Regions from separate parts of the Rhodococcus sp. GQ147 genome, predicted to be linked through region 2. Evidence: riboswitches for the same ligand, from Rfam matches in the RefSeq annotation. Region 2 holds a riboswitch; each other region holds the start of a gene.

Region 1 (5,391 bases), on a different contig from region 2:
CTATCTGCTCGGGGTCTCCAGCGGCGCCGGTCTCGGTGCCACCCTCGCCATCGTCGTGGGCGGCGCGGCCGGGTTCGCCGGTGTCCCGATCGCGGCCTTCGCCGGGGGCCTGCTCGCCGTCGGCGCGACGTATTCGCTCGGCCGCACCGTCGGCGGCAGCCGCTCGGAAGTCGTCATCATCCTCGCCGGTGTCGCCGTCGCGGCCTTCGCCAACGCGATCCAGACGTTCTTCATGCAGCTGCACGACGACACCCTGCGGCAGGTGTACTCGTGGATGCTCGGCCGCCTGTCCACCGACGGTTGGTCCGACGTCGTCGTGGTCCTGCCGTACGTCGTGGTCACCGTCGCGATCATCGCGCTGCATCGGCGCACACTCGATGTCATGGCGGTCGGCGACGTCGAAGCCGCGAGCCTCGGGATCAACCCGGCGCGCGTGCGGCTGCTGCTCGTCTGCGTCGCGACCCTCGGAACCGCGGCCGTCGTCTCGGCGAGCGGTCTCATCGGGTTCGTCGGCATCGTCGTCCCCCACGCGGTCCGGCTGCTCGCCGGACCCGGCCACCGTCTCCTGCTGCCGCTGTCGCTGCTGGTGGGTGCGTCCTTCCTCGTCCTCGCGGACGTCCTGGCCCGCACCGTCATGTCGCCCGCCGAACTGCCGATCGGTGTCGTCACCGCGGCGATCGGGGCGCCCTTCTTCCTCGTCGTGCTCAGACGGAGCCGAGGTGTCCGATGAAGAGCGATGTTCTCACCACCCCGACCATGACGGTGTCGTGCCGGCAGCTCAGCGCCGAACGCGGTGGCGTCGAGGTGCTGCACGGGATCGACCTGAACGTCACCGCCGGCTCCTGGCTATCGCTGGTCGGACCCAACGGGTCGGGCAAGACCACCCTGCTGCACGTCCTCGCCGGTCTCGTGCCGGCCACCGGTCACCTGCAGGTCGCCGACATCGTGCCGGGGCGCGCCGGACGTCGGGACATGGCACGCGCGGTCGCGCTGATGCCGCAACGCCCCGTGGTGCCGGAAGGTGTCACCGTCAGGGAACTGATCCATCTCGGCCGCACCCCGCACATCCCGCGCTTCGGATCCGAGACCGCGCACGACCGCGAGGTGGTGGACCGGATCGTAGAACGGCTCGAGCTCGAAGCGTTCGCACCGCGACTCGCGACCGAACTGTCCGGCGGTGAGCTGCAGCGCGTCGTGCTCGCACGCGCTCTCGCCCAGCAACCGCGGGTGCTGCTCCTCGACGAACCCACCAGCGCACTCGACATCGGACACCAGCAGCAGGTACTCGAACTCGTCGATTCGATGCGCACCGAAGGCGACCTCACCGTCATCGCCGCGATGCACGACCTGACCTCCGCCGCCCAATACGGGGAACGGCTCGTACTGCTCGATCGCGGGCACGTCGTCGCCGACGGAGCGCCCGACGACGTCCTCACCGCCGAACGCATCGCGCAGGTCTACGGCGCCCGCGTCGAGATCCTCGACCGCCCGGCGGGTCGCGCCGTCCTCCCGCTCCGCGACAGCACGAAGGACCGCTGATGGAAGTCGTGCTCCTGGGAACCGGCGCGGCGGACGGGTGGCCGAACCCGTTCTGCACGTGTGCATCCTGCGCGGATGCCGCGCGTCGCGGCGAGATCCGCGGGCAGACCGCGGCACTCGTCGACGATGTGCTGATGCTCGACTGCGGTCCTGAGGCGCCCCGCGCGGCCGTGCGGCACGGCAGGTCGCTGGCGCAGGTGCGGCATATCCTCCTGACCCACGCCCATGCAGATCATCTGGGCCCGCAGGCATTGTTGTTCCGGTCGTGGGTGGCCGCCGGCGTCGAACTCGATGTGATAGGTCCCGCCGACGCGCTCGACACCTGTAGACCCTGGGTGGCTCCCGACGCGCCGGTGCGTTTCGTGCCGGTCGAGCCGGGGGACTCGCTCACCGTCGGCGACTACTCGGTGCGCGTTCTTCCCGCACGGCACAAGGTCTTCCGCGACGGCGACGCGGTGCTGTACGACCTGTCGGGCCCGGGCGGGTCGCGGTTGCTGTGGGCGTGCGACACCGGGATGTGGCTCGCCGAGTGGTTCGAGGCCGTGCGCGACGCCCGGTTCGACGCGGTATTCCTCGAGGAAACCTTCGGCGACCGTTCCGAACGGTCCGAGGGTCACCTCGGCCTGCCCGAGTTCGGCGCGATGGTGGATGGTCTGCGCGGTGTCGGTGCCGTCACCGAGAACACCGAGGTGGTCGCAGTGCATCTGGGCCACCACAATCCGCCCATCGACGAACTGCGGAATCGTCTGCAGCAGGTGGATGCTCGTCCCGGTCGTGACGGTGAGGTGGTCTACGTGGGTGAAGGCACTCCGGTCGTGCCGCATCGGACGCTGGTTCTCGGGGGAGTGCGGTCGGGCAAGTCGCGGCACGCCGAGGAACTACTCGCGTCCTGCCCGTCCGTCACCTACGTCGCCACCGGCGGGACACGAGAGGGTGACGCGGAGTGGGCGGAACGTGTTGCACTGCACCGGGAAAGACGTCCCGGTTCATGGTCGACGGTGGAGACGGTCGATGTCGCCGAGGTGCTGTGCACCGCTACGGAACCGCTGCTGATCGATTGTCTCGGAACGTGGTTGACGGCACGGCTCGATATCCACGGTGTCTGGGATGATGGCGACCTCGACCCTGTCCACTCCGATGTGGACGAGTTGATCGCGGCGTGGCGGAAGTGTGCGGTGCCGGTGGTCGCCGTGAGCAACGAGGTCGGTAGCGGAGTGGTGCCCGCGACCTCTTCGGGCCGATTGTTCCGCGACATGCTTGGCCGGCTCAATGCGCGGGTCGCGGAGGCCAGTGAGTCGGCAACTCTCGTGGTGGCGGGGATTCCCATTTCTCTGAAATCGGATTGATACCTGTTCTTCTCGTAACGCTGCGGACAACCCCGGCAGAGGTGAATTCCGGAAAGTGGTGCGTCAGGCGAGCAGTCGGTAAAGACCGATCAGCCCCACCACGACGATCACCGTCCGCAGCGCGACCGGCGACAGGCGTCGGCCGTAGTGCGAGCCGAGATAGCCACCGATCAAAGAACCCACCGCGATCAGTGCGGCCACGGTCCAGTCGATCCGGTCGAACGCCACCAGGATGTACGCGCACGCTGCCACGACGTTCACCACCAGCGACAGCAGATTCTTCACCGCGTTCTGTCGCTGGATGTGGTCGTGCAGCAACGCTCCGAACAAACCCATGAGCAGAATGCCCTGCGCCGCCGTGAAATAGCCGCCGTAGATGCCGACGGCGAAAGTGCCGACGACGAGCAGTGTCATCCGCACCGGTCCGAGGTGGCCGTCGGCGTCGCCGCCGGTTCTGCGGGCAACCCACGCCTGGATCTTCGGCTGGAACACGACGAGGGTAAGGGCCAGGAGGAGCAGGATGGGTACGACCGTCTCGAAGACGGTCTCGGGCAGGTGGAGCAGGAGCCACGCTCCTACCAGTGCCCCGCAGAACGACGCCGGGATCTGCCATCGCAGCCGCTCCCATTGCCCGCGCAGCTCGCGCCGATACCCCCAGGTGCCTGACACACCTCCAGCGACCAGGCCGATCGCGTTGGACATCGTCGCGGTCACCGGGGGCACACCGAACGCGACGAGCGTCGGGAAGGTGATGAGAGTGCCGGATCCGACGAGGGAGTTGATCGCTCCGGCGCCCAGTCCGGCCAATGCGACGAGGAAGAGTTCGAGCGGGGTCACCGAGGCGAGTCTACGGCGTACCGAAACCGGCCTTGTCGTCGATGCCGGGGCACCGCGTCGACATCGACATCGGTCTCGACGAGGAACGGATTTCCGTCACAGTGAGAGAAACCTTTCCGCGGCGTGCCGCACTCCGTAGCTTTAGCCGCGACCATCCAGAGCGACCGAGAGACCTGGCTCTACGACGTCGCAGCAACCCCCCGTACGCGGGTGCGGGTGCTACCGCCGGGACCCACGTCTGCACCCTCGATTTCCCACACCCCGCATTCCCGAAAGGCCCATTCCGATGGCTCCCGCCCACAGAACGTCGCCGTGAGCACGTCCACCCGGGCACGACAGTCGAAGCGGTCGAGGCGTACCGGTCGGCGTTCCGTCCGTCGCCGATCCTGAGGAAGCCCTACGTGGTGGTCTCGGCCGACGCGGTGGTCGCCGACGACGACGCCACCGCACGCGAGTTGGCGTCGACCTACGGGCATTGGACGCACAGCATCCGCTCGGGCCACGGCGCGATCCCGTACCCGGACCCAGAGACCACCCCGCCGCTGACCGACGAGGAGCGAGCCCTCGTCAACGACCGCATCGTCACCCAGTTCGTGGGGGCGCCGAGCTCGGTGGCGGAGCGTCTCGACACCCTCCGCCGAGTAACGGACGCCGACGAACTCGTCGTCACCTCGGTCACCCACGGCCACGAGGACCGTCTGCGTTCCTACGAACTGCTGGCCCGCGAATGGGGGTTGGCGCGGGTCCGCGCCGCGTGATCGTTCGTCGAGACCGGTGTTGTTGTCGATAACTCGCGAGAAATCGACAACAACACCGGTCTCGTTTCGGGGCGCCTGGGGATAACGTCGAAAGTTCTCCACAGACGGCGGATTCGGGGTACCGGAGGGACCGGAGACCGGGCACGCTCGCGCTCATGGTCGACTTCCACGAACCGTTCGCCGGCACCGATGCGCTGGCGGCCGGATCGGTGACGCGGTACCGACTCCGGCACCACTTCGTGAAGCTGCATCGCAATGTGTACGTTGCTCCGGGAGTCGAAGCGACCGCACTTCTACGCGCGAAGGCAGCCTGGCTGTGGGCGGGAGGTAGAGGGGTACTGGCCGGACCGTCCGCAGCCGCCGTGCACGGGACCCGTTGGCTCGACGCGTCGTTGCCGGCGGAGATGGTGCGACCCGGAAAACTGCACTCGACGCCGGGCATCATCGTTCGCAGCGTCGACGACATCGAATCCTGCGTCGTCGACGGAATGACGGTGACGATACCGGCCCGAACGGCCTTCGACCTCGCGCGCGGTGCGGACCTCGATCGGTGCGTCGAAATGGTGGACGCGCTCTGCAATGCGACCGGAACGAAGGTCCACGAGATCGAAGCGGTGGCCGCTCGGAACAAGGGCGCTCGGCACCTCGCGTCCGTACGGAAGGTTCTCGAACTCGTCGACGGAGGTGCCGCGTCACCACCGGAGACGCACACGCGGCTGCTGATCGTCCGATCCGGTCTGCCCGTGCCGGAGACGCAGATCGAGATCTACGACGGTGGGCGGTTCGTGGCACGCGCGGACATGGGCTGGAAGCAGTGGAGGGTCCTCGTCGAGTACGACGGTGCGCAGCACTGGACCGATCGAGTACAGCGGACCATCGACATCGACCGCTATACGTTGCTGTCGGAGCTC
Region 2 (5,391 bases):
GACGCGTCGTCGCCGTGCCGGGACCGGTCCGCGCGGCGGTCTCGCTGCCCTTCCGGTACGCGAGGATGCTCCCGGCTCTGGTCGCAGCACGTCGCGCTCGACGAGCACTGGGTGGTCTCACCGCATCGGGGGAGATCACCGCCCCCCGGCCGCAGCGTCCCCGCACCCGCTTCGACACCGACGCCGGCAGCGCCTGGCAGCTCGGCGTCGTCCGTATGCCGTTGCCGGAGGTGCGTGCCGTCGCGCGCGCCACGGATACCTCGGTGAACGACGTGATCCTGACGGTCGTCTCGGGCGGACTACGCGCCTACCTCGCGTCCTACGAGGAAATTCCCACCGATTCACCGGCGGCGATCGTTCCGGGATCCCTCCGGGACGGAGCGGGAGCGGAGTCGGAGAACAAGGTCACGCTCATGTATGTCGACCTGCACCTCGATCGGGCTGATCCGCGCGAGCGACTCCGCCGAGTCCACGAGTCGGCTGCTCTCGAGAAACAGCGCATCCGGCGTCCGGAGTCGGCTGCCTCCGTTGCGGCGGTGGATGCATCGCCCGCGTTCGACCTGGCGATGACGATCCGGAGAGCGCACCGCGGGCGGGTGGGGCCCACGGGAGACGTGGTGCCGCTGGCCAACACCACCGTGACGAATGTGCCGCGCGGGCCGGTCGAGGGCCTCCGATTCGGTGGCAGTCCCGCCGTCGAGGCGATCGGTACTCCGATGCTCAACCGGAACTACGGTCTCGTCCACTCCGTGACCTCGCTCGGCGAGGTTCTCACCTTGTCCTTTCTGGCCTCGGACTCTTGCATGCCCGACCCCGAGCAGTACGAGCGGCACCTCGCCGAAGCCTTCGCGGAACTATCCCGGGACTGCCTGCCTCCCGGCGCGCGGACGGTTTCCGGTACCGGCCGCGATTCGACGCCGGACGGGCGCCTGGAAGAATGAACGACGTGACTGCGACGATCCTGGACGGCAAAGCAACCCGCGACGAAATCTTCGAGGACCTGAAGGTCCGCGTGGATGCGCTGAAGGCCAAGGGCGTCACGCCCGGTCTCGGCACGATCCTCGTCGGCGACGATCCGGGATCCGCGGCCTATGTGCGCGGTAAGCACAACGACTGCGCGAAGGTCGGCATCACGTCGATCCGCAAGGATCTGCCCGCCGACATCACCCAGGAACAGCTGTTCGAGGCGATCGACGAGCTCAACGCCGACCCTGCCTGCACCGGCTACATAGTCCAGCTCCCGCTGCCGAAGCATCTCGACGAGAACGCGGCGCTCGAGCGCATGGATCCGGGCAAGGACGCCGACGGATTGCACCCGGTCAACCTCGGCCGGCTCGTGCTCGGCAAGGAGGCTCCGCTGCCCTGCACGCCGCGCGGCATCATCCACCTGCTGCGCCGCTACGACGTGGAGATCGCCGGCGCGCACGTGGTGGTGGTCGGTCGTGGCGTCACCGTCGGCCGCCCGATCGGTCTGCTGCTGACCCGTCGTTCGGAGAACGCGACGGTCACCCTCTGCCACACCGGCACTCGTGATCTCGCTGCAGAGGTGCGTCGCGCCGACATCATCGTCGCCGCCGCAGGTGTTCCCGGGCTGGTGACGGCGGACATGGTCAAGCCCGGCGCCGCTGTGCTGGACGTGGGTGTCTCCCGCACCGAGGACGGACTGCGCGGCGACGTCGCCGCGGACGTGCGCGAGGTCGCGGGCTTCGTGTCCCCGAACCCCGGTGGCGTCGGACCGCTCACCCGCGCCTTCCTGCTGACCAACGTCGTGGAGCGGGCCGAGCTGCTCGCGACCCGATAAGCGGGTCGACGACCCCGGGAGACGAGATGGCTCAGGCTATGCGATTCACGCGTCTGAACCTGCCGCTGCTCGCGGTCACCCTGGTGATCGCGGCAGCGGTGATCTTGGTGATCGCCGACCGGTGGCGACGCGGAGCGTTCGTCTTCGGCGGCGCCACCATCCTCGCCGGCCTGTTCCGCTGGGCTCTCGACGAGGACAAGGTCGGTGTCCTCGCGGTACGCGGCAAGGCGTTCGACGTCGCCTCGATGATGGTCGTCGGCGGAATCGTGGTGGCGCTCGCCGCGTCGATCGACCCGCTGGGAACCGACTAGCCCTCGGCGAGCTTCATCAGTTCGACGAGGAGCTTCGCGACCTCGTCGGCCTCGGTGAGGAATCCGTCGTGTCCGTCGCGGGAGACGAGCACACGCAGGTCGCCCGATCCCGGGAGCAGATCGGCGATCTCCTGCTGCAGGCGCAGCGGGTACAGGCGGTCGGAGTCGACGCCGGCGACGATCGTCGGGACCGGGGTGGACGCGAGTGCGGCCTCGACGCCGCCGCGTCCGCGCCCGACGTCGTGCCGGTTCATCACGTCGGACAACACCACGTAGGTACCGGGATCGAAACGCGCGACGAGCTTACGCGCCTGGTGCTCGAGATAGCTCTGCACGGCGTACCGGCCGCCGCGCCACGGGTCCTCGTCGTCCTGGGGTAGATTCCCGAAGCGCGTGTCGAGTTCGAGTTCGGTCCGGTAGGTGAGGTGCGCGATGGTCCGGGCGATGGCGAGTCCGGCTTCGGGACGCCGCCCCGTGCCGTAGTAGTCGCCGCCCTGCCAGTCGGGGTCGGCCGTGATGGCAGCCATCTGCGCGGTCTGGGTGCCGATCTGGTCGGCGGTCGCGCGGGCACCGGTGGCGAGGACGAGCGACGCTCGCACCCGCTCCGGGTACGCGATGATCCACTCGAGGGTGCGCATGCCACCCATCGATCCGCCGGTCACGGCGGCGAGGACGTCGATGCCGAGCCTGTCGAGCAGCGCCACCTCGGCCGCCACCTGGTCGCGCACGGTGATCAGCGGGAAGCGGGATCCCCAGGCCTTGCCGTCGGGTGCGGTGCTGCCGGGGCCGGTGGTGCCGCGGCACCCGCCGAGAATGTTCGTCGAAACCACGCACCAGCGGTCGGTGTCGATCGGAGCACCGGGGCCGACCATGCCCGACCACCAGCCGGGGGACGGATGGTCCGGTCCGGCGGGGCCGGTGACGTGCGAGTCGCCGGTGAGGGCGTGTTCGACGAGCACCACGTTGTCGCGGGCGGGGGACAGTTCGCCCCACCTCTGCACGGCGACGGTGACGTTCGGCAGCGTCTCGCCGCTCTCGAGCGCGAGATCGCCGATGTCGATGGTGTCGAGGCGTCCGTCTGCCGGGGGCAGTTCGACGCGACGCCGCTCGGTGCCCGCCGTCAAGAGATGACCGCCTCGAGGCTCGCGGTGGGCTGGCAGCGCCGGCTGCGGATGTCGGTCATCGTGTCCTTCCGGCGGTGATGGGAGGTGTGATCGTGGCTTGGGTGCGACAGCACATCATCATCTCAGTCCTCCCGACAACAGGCTTGTCGGTGGGGTTCCACCGACCGTGTCATCACCCGGAGCACCCCACCCCGGTCGGAGGGTTGCCGGCCAGCAAGCCGGGGCTTGACGCTGGCACTCATGACTTTCCCGGCAGTCTAGCGACTCTCCGTTGCAGGGTCTTTATGCACCCTCTGAACATCCCTGACCAGCAGGAAAGTTACCGGTCGGTAGGGCGTGAGGGTGGAACGAGGCGCTTTGCGGTCGTCGGTAATAGCAGTACGCTTGTCATGTTTGGCCGCGGTTCAGGACGTGGACACGGCCATGCTCGCTGCTCGCGAGCCGACGGCGACCGCACCCACAAAGTGCGGTCGATTGGGGACCTACAGAAACGTCCTAGGAGGACACGAAACGCATATGTCCAAGATCAAGGTTGAAGGTAAGGTCGTCGAACTCGACGGCGACGAGATGACCCGCATCATCTGGCAGTTCATCAAGGACAAGCTGATCCACCCGTACCTGGACGTGGATCTCGAGTACTACGACCTCGGCGTGGAGAACCGCGACGCCACCGACGACCAGGTGACGGTCGATGCGGCGAACGCCATCAAGAAGCACAACGTCGGCGTCAAGTGCGCCACCATCACCCCCGACGAAGCGCGTGTCGAGGAGTTCGGCCTGAAGAAGATGTGGCGGTCGCCCAACGGCACCATCCGTAACATCCTCGGCGGCACCATCTTCCGCGCGCCCATCATCATCTCGAACGTGCCGCGTCTGGTTCCGGGCTGGACCAAGCCCGTCATCGTCGGCCGCCACGCGTTCGGCGACCAGTACCGCGCCACCGACTTCAAGGTCGACCGCCCGGGCACCGTCACCATCACCTTCACGCCCGAGGACGGCAGCGAGCCGATCCAGCACGAGGTCTGCCGGATCCCCGAGGACGGCGGCGTCGTCATGGGTATGTACAACTACAAGAAGTCCATCCAGGACTTCGCGCGCGCCTCGCTCTCGTACGGCCTGCAGCGCAACTACCCGGTCTACCTGTCGACCAAGAACACGATCCTGAAGGCCTACGACGGCATGTTCAAGGACGAGTTCCAGCGGATCTACGAGGAAGAGTTCAAGGCGGAGTTCGACGCCGCCGGTCTCACCTACGAGCACCGCCTCATCGACGACATGGTCGCATCGTCCCTCAAGTGGGAGGGCGGCTACGTCTGGGCCTGCAAGAACTACGACGGCGACGTCCAGTCCGACACCGTTGCCCAGGGCTACGGCTCGCTGGGGCTGATGACCTCCGTCCTGATGACCCCGGATGGCAAGACCGTCGAGGCGGAGGCCGCACACGGCACCGTCACGCGGCACTACCGCCAGCATCAGCAGGGCAAGCCGACGTCGACCAACCCGATCGCGTCGATCTTCGCCTGGACCCGCGGCCTCGAGCACCGCGGCAAGCTGGACAACACCCCCGAGGTCATCGAGTTCGCGCAGCAGCTCGAGGACGTCGTCATCAAGACCGTCGAAGCCGGTCAGATGACCAAGGACCTCGCACTGCTCGTCGGCCCGGAGCAGGGCTGGCTGACCACCGAGGAGTTCCTCGGCGCACTCGACGAGAACCTGCAGAAGGCTCGCGCCTGACCTTCGGCTCGTTTCTCGGCAGCACGAACACGGGACGCCCGCACCGGGCGTCCCGTGTCGTGTTTCCCGAGCACTCCGGGCACGGGCTACCGTTCCGTGTACCACTGTCAGTCGCATCACCGCCGTAGTGCCCGGGAGGAGGACGGCCGTGACCACCACTGGTGCCGACTCCGAAGGTCGCGGCGGGGCGCATGCCCGCCGGCGCTTCTGGACCCGGGTGTGGGCGCTGATGTTCGGCTCGGCGCTGGCCTACCTGCCCGTCGCGCTCGCGCCGAATCTGATCCACGCGATCGCCCGCCGCACCGACGAACTGGCCTACGACCGGTCCACGCCGGTGCGCAGCGGCGTGCTCACCACCCTCACGATGGGTGAGGCCGCCGCCGTCCTCGGGGTGCTCGCCGCCCTCGTCATCGCGCTCAAT
Region 3 (5,391 bases), on a different contig from region 2:
CCGATCCGCGCGTACACGTCGTCGAATCACTCGACCGCCGTACGGCGTGAACGCATGCGAAGGAGGGGCAGGAGTCGAAACTCCTGCCCCTCCTTCGCAATACCGATGCGTGTCAGGAAGCGCGCACGGATGTCCGAGCGCCCTCACCGAACCGGCGCAGGACCTCGACGACGGTCGGCGAGACCTCGACGAGGCCGCGCGACTCCAGCCACGGCAGCGTTCCGTCGACGAGATGCTCGACGGTGAACGGCGCGGCGAACGGGATCAGCGTGACGCCGTCGGCGACCTGCACGGCATGGATGTCCGCGATCAGCCCGGCGAGACCGTGCGGCGTTCCGACATAGGACAGCGTGCCGGCCTCCCCGCGAGTCGATTCCGGGCGGGTGCGCCGGGTGCGGGCGGTGCGGGCATCGGAGGCGAGGACGATCTCGACGTCGACGAGCACCGTGACCGAATCGGGATCGCGGCCCTCCTCGGCGGCCTCTGCGCGGATGCGGTCGCGCAGTTTCCCGGCTTCACGCAGGTCGGCGGCACGCACCCGCACGACGTTGGATACATCGGCGCTGAGGTCGAGCGGCGGGTCGCCGACACGTCCCAGGGTCAGGTCGGCCCAGTAGTCGGGCCCGGAGTAACCGGTGAGTTCGACGGCGACGCGCAACGGCCGGATCGCGGCGGACTCGACGACGGCCGGGTCTGCGGATACAGGGGTGACGGTGGATGCGACGGACATGGGATACCTCTCGGTACGGGCCGCGGAGCGGCACGGAGGGATCGGCCTGTGGGCCGGAAGACTGTGAGGGAGAAGACCTTCAGTCCGGACAGATTCCCGATGCCGTACGGCAGAGGTCGACATGGCGACGGCACCAGCGTGCCGCAGCGATCGTCCTCGCCCGTCCCATGCGAATTACCCTACTGATCCTATGGGGAATTGTCGACCGTTAGACGCACGGAGATGCGTCGCCGTCGGTCGCTCCGAGGCCGGGACGCGTCTCCGGCGAGGGGTTCCACACGCCGGCGGTCTTCGCGTGCACCCACGTCGGCCCGTTCTCGACCAGCAACCGGAGCGCTCCGAGGAGCCGCTCGACATCGTCGGACGAGCTGCCGAGTCCGAGCGACGCCCGGACGGCTCCGCCGGCACGACCGACCCGCGCGAGCAGCGGGTGGGCGCAGAAGCGTCCGTCACGGACGCCGATGCCGTACTCGGCGGACAGATAGGAGGCGACGTGGCCGGGCTCGTAGCCGTCGACCGTGAAGGTGACGATCCCGACACTGTCGGCCGAATCGTTCCACAGCCGAAGCACTTCCACGCCGTCGATGGCCTGCAGACCGTCGACGAGCAGGGCGCACAGGGCCTCCTCGTGACGGATCACCGCGTCGGCGTCGAAACCGGCGAGCGCATCGCACGCGGCGGCAAGGGCGGCGACGCCGAGCACGTTGGGGGTGCCGGCCTCGTGACGCGCAGGGGCGCAGGACCATTCGGTGTGATCGAGGCGCACCTCGCGCACCGCGCCGCCACCGGCGAGGTACGGCTCGGCGGCGTCGAGCCAGTCTCGGCGGCCGACGAGCACTCCCGCACCGAACGGCGCGTACAGCTTGTGGCCGGAGAAGGCGAGGTAGTCCACACCGAGCTCGACGAGATCGACACGGCGATGGGGCACGAGCTGCGCACCGTCGACGAGGATCCGGGCACCGGAAGCGTGTGCGAGCTCGGCGAGTTCGGCGATCGGCAAGACCTCACCGGTGACGTTGGAAGCACCGGTGACGGCGAGCAGGGCCGCGGGTGCGCGCTGCAGTTCGACCGCGAGACGCCATACCGTCTCGGAGACGGTGTCCGCGGCCTCGACGATGCGAGAGTTCTTCCAGGGCAGCAGATTCGCATGGTGCTCGATGTCGAGCACCACGACATCGCCGGGCACCGCACTCGCGAGCAGGTTCAGCGAATCGGTGGTGTTGCGCGTGAAGACAACGACCTGGTCGTCGGCCGCGCCGACGAAGCGCGACACGGAGGAGCGGGCGTCCTCGTAGGCGGTGGTGCTGATCCGCGAAGCGTATCCGGCGCCGCGGTGCACGCTCGCATAGAAGGGCAGCAGCTCGGTGATGCGGTCGGTGACGGCGGACAGCGCCGGTGCGCTCGCCGCGTAGTCGAAGTTCGCATAGGTGCAGGTACCCCCCTGGACGAGCGGAACCTGCACGTCACAGCCGGAAACGGTGGCAAAGGGAGCGATGCAGGTGGTGGTGGCTACAGCAGTCATGACAAATCCCTTGTGTACTCGGGGACCCGCCGGTGACGCCTACGACGGAGAATTCTCGTCGCCGGCGGAGTCCGCGCTTGCCGTGTCCGGTAGTGGATTCACGGCCCGGTCGTCACCCGGAGCACCCCACCGCGGTTGGAGGGTTGCCGACCAGCTAGCCGGGGCTTGACGCTGGTACTCATGACCTGGCGAAGAGAATGGCAGGACGACCGGGCCGTGTCAACCCCGCACAGCTCCGCGTCGCCCGGCACCGCACGACGCCGACACGCGTTCTGCGCGCCGAACGTTCACCTGCCGTCCACCCGGACGTGAGATAACCGGAAGCACCATCGAGCAGAAGGACCCGCGGAATTGCCAGCCATAACCTCGACCCCCGTCGGCCGGTCCCCCATCCCCGACGAGTTCCTCCGCGCGTCGCACACTCCACCCGCCCGCACCCTCGTCGACCTGCTGCGGAGCACTGCCGAAGCACATCCCGACGCCCCCGCGATCGACGACGGCGCGACGGTCCTCGAATACGCCGAACTGGTCGAGGCGGTGATCGCCGGTGCGTATGCGCTGAACGACGCGGGCGTCGGGGCCGGCGACAGGGTCGGGGTCCGCATGACCTCCGGGCGCAGCGACCTGTATGTGACGATTCTCTCCATTCTCGCCGCGGGCGCCGCGTACGTCCCCGTCGACGCCGACGATCCCGACGAGCGGGCCGAACTCGTGTTCTCGGAAGCGCAGGTCACCGCCATCGTCACGGACGAGGGCATCGGACCGGGCACGGCCGCGCCGTCGGGCACCCCGGTGGTGCGGGGCCCGAACCTCGATGACGACGCGTGGATCATCTTCACCTCCGGTTCAACCGGAACACCGAAGGGTGTCGCCGTCACCCACCGCAATGCGGCGGCCTTCGTCGACGCGGAAGCGCGAATGTTCTGCCAAGGGGAGCCGCTCGGTCCCGGCGACCGGGTCCTGGCCGGGCTGTCCGTGGCGTTCGACGCCTCGTGCGAGGAGATGTGGCTCGCCTGGCGGCACGGCGCCTGCCTGGTTCCGGCGCCCCGCGCGCTCGTCCGCTCCGGCATGGACCTCGGGCCGTGGCTCGTCTCGCGCAACATCAACGTCGTCTCCACGGTGCCCACCCTCGCGGCGATGTGGCCGGCCGAAGCCCTCGAGGCGGTGCGTTTGCTCATCTTCGGTGGTGAGGCCTGCCCACCCGATCTCGTCGAACGTCTCGCGGTTCCGGGACGCGAGGTGTGGAACACCTACGGCCCCACCGAGGCGACGGTCGTGGCCTGCGCGTCGCTGATGGACGGCACCGGACCGGTCCGCATCGGCCTGCCCCTCGACGGATGGGATCTCGCCGTCGTGGACGCCGACGGCAACCCCGTCGAGGAGGGCGCGACCGGTGAACTCGTCATCGGTGGTGTCGGCCTCGCGCGCTACCTCGATCCGGCGAAGGACGCCGAGAAGTACGCTCCGATGCCCACGCTCGGCTGGGACCGCGCCTACCGCAGCGGTGATCTCGTGACGCTCGACCGCGCCGGTCTGCTGTTCCAGGGACGCGCCGACGACCAGGTCAAGATCGGTGGCCGCCGCATCGAACTCGGCGAGGTCGACAACGCACTGCAGAACCTGCCCGGCGTGGCGGGCGGTGCGTGCGCGGTCCGCAAGACGGCCGCGGGACATTCGATCCTCGTGGGATACCTCGCCTCCACCGATCCGGACTTCGACATCGCGTCGGCCCACGACCTGCTGTCCGAACAACTCCCGGCCGCGCTCGTCCCCCGACTCGCGCTCGTCGACGAACTGCCCACCCGCACGTCCGGCAAGGTCGACCGCAACGCTCTGCCGTGGCCGCTGCCCGGCGCCGATGCCGACTCGGTGGAAGCACTCGGTCTCGATCCCACCGCCGAATGGGTCGCCGAACTGTGGACCGACATCCTCGGCGCCCGGATCGAGGGCGTCGACGACGACTTCTTCGAACTCGGCGGTGGTTCCCTCGCGGCGGCGCAACTCGTCACGGCGCTGCGGAGCCGGTATCCGGAGATGACCGTCGCAGAACTGTACGACCACCCGAGGCTCGGATCGCTCGCCGTCTATCTCGACGAACTCGCACCGACGGAAGCGGCGACACCGCGAGAGGTGATGCCGGTGCCGCGACTCGCCCAGCTCGGGCAGATCGCGGTGACCGCCGTCCTCACCACCCTCACCGGACTGCAGTGGGTGACCTGGCTGGCGATCCTGAACAACATCGTCGCGCTCGTCGTCGACGTGCCGTGGACCGTCACCCTGTCGTGGTGGTGGGTCGCGCTCGGTGTCCTGCTGTTCCTCACGCCCGTCGGGCGCATGGCGATCTCCGTCGCGGGTTCGCGTCTGCTCCTGCGCGGCATAGAGCCCGGAAGCTACCCACGCGGTGGGAGCGTCCATCTCCGGCTGTGGACGGCTCTGCGACTGTCCGAGGCCGTGGGTGCCGTGAACATCTCGAGCGCTCCCTGGATGCGGCAGTACGCGCGGGCGCTGGGAGCGAAGGTCGGCCGCGACGTCGACCTGCACAGTCTTCCACCGGTCACCGGTCTCCTCGAACTCGGCGACGGGTGTGCCGTCGAGCCGGAGGTGGACCTCGGCGGCTACTGGGTGGACGGCGACCTCGTCCACATCGGAAGCATCCGGATCGGTGCCGGCGCCACGGTGGGCGCCCGCTCGTTCCTGGCCCCCGGCGCGCGGATCGGTAAGGACGCCGAAGTGGAGGCCGGATCCGCGGTGTTCGGTCGCGTGAAGGCCGGGCAGAACTGGTCGGGCTCCCCCGCCCGCAAGGCCGGCAAGGCCGACCGGCCGTGGCCCGCCGCGACACCGCCGCGGGGCGGCAGGTGGGTGCCGGTCTACGCGCTGTCGTCGATCCTGCTCGGCGGTCTGCCCGTCGTCTCGATCGCCGCCGGGGTCGCGCTGCTCGTGTGGTGGGTGCACGACACCCCCACCGTCTCCGACGCCGTGGTGCACTCCCTGGCGATGCTGCCCGTCGCGGCGCTGCTGACGATGTTCGTCTTCGCCCTGCTCACCCTGACGGCCGTGCGACTGCTTGCCGTCGGGATGACCGAGGGCTGGCATCCCGTGCGCAGCCGCGTGGGCTGGCAGGTGTGGTTCACCGAGCGCC

Evidence for each region. A riboswitch is a leader RNA that binds a small molecule or an ion and turns the genes downstream of it on or off. The one in region 2 is predicted to bind S-adenosylmethionine.
Region 1: it holds a riboswitch for S-adenosylmethionine, as region 2 does, so the genes downstream of both, AC6CID_RS12915 (LLM class oxidoreductase) here and metX (homoserine O-acetyltransferase MetX) in region 2, are expected to answer to the same signal.
Region 3: it holds a riboswitch for S-adenosylmethionine, as region 2 does, so the genes downstream of both, AC6CID_RS18625 (aminotransferase class V-fold PLP-dependent enzyme) here and metX (homoserine O-acetyltransferase MetX) in region 2, are expected to answer to the same signal.

What each region holds. Positions count from the first base shown of each region.
Region 1 is NZ_JCAXDU010000009.1:202,087-207,477, forward strand. Features, by position in the region: gene AC6CID_RS12895 (FecCD family ABC transporter permease) at 1-730, shown strand, start outside; gene AC6CID_RS12900 (ABC transporter ATP-binding protein) at 727-1,539, shown strand; gene AC6CID_RS12905 (bifunctional adenosylcobinamide kinase/adenosylcobinamide-phosphate guanylyltransferase) at 1,539-2,885, shown strand; gene AC6CID_RS12910 (sulfite exporter TauE/SafE family protein) at 2,949-3,722, opposite strand; SAM riboswitch class I at 3,876-3,973, shown strand; partial or broken gene AC6CID_RS12915 (LLM class oxidoreductase) at 4,040-4,480, shown strand; gene AC6CID_RS12920 (DUF559 domain-containing protein) at 4,636-5,391, shown strand, end outside.
Region 2 is NZ_JCAXDU010000001.1:174,244-179,634, reverse strand. Features, by position in the region: gene AC6CID_RS00875 (wax ester/triacylglycerol synthase domain-containing protein) at 1-941, shown strand, start outside; gene AC6CID_RS00870 (bifunctional methylenetetrahydrofolate dehydrogenase/methenyltetrahydrofolate cyclohydrolase) at 947-1,801, shown strand; gene AC6CID_RS00865 (DUF3017 domain-containing protein) at 1,828-2,112, shown strand; gene metX (homoserine O-acetyltransferase MetX) at 2,109-3,236, opposite strand; SAM riboswitch class IV at 3,371-3,482, opposite strand; gene AC6CID_RS00855 (NADP-dependent isocitrate dehydrogenase) at 3,753-4,970, shown strand; gene AC6CID_RS00850 (hypothetical protein) at 5,119-5,391, shown strand, end outside.
Region 3 is NZ_JCAXDU010000017.1:3,025-8,415, reverse strand. Features, by position in the region: gene AC6CID_RS18635 (winged helix-turn-helix domain-containing protein) at 1-50, shown strand, start outside; gene AC6CID_RS18630 (hypothetical protein) at 113-730, opposite strand; gene AC6CID_RS18625 (aminotransferase class V-fold PLP-dependent enzyme) at 939-2,252, opposite strand; SAM riboswitch class IV at 2,321-2,438, opposite strand; gene AC6CID_RS18620 (Pls/PosA family non-ribosomal peptide synthetase) at 2,604-5,391, shown strand, end outside.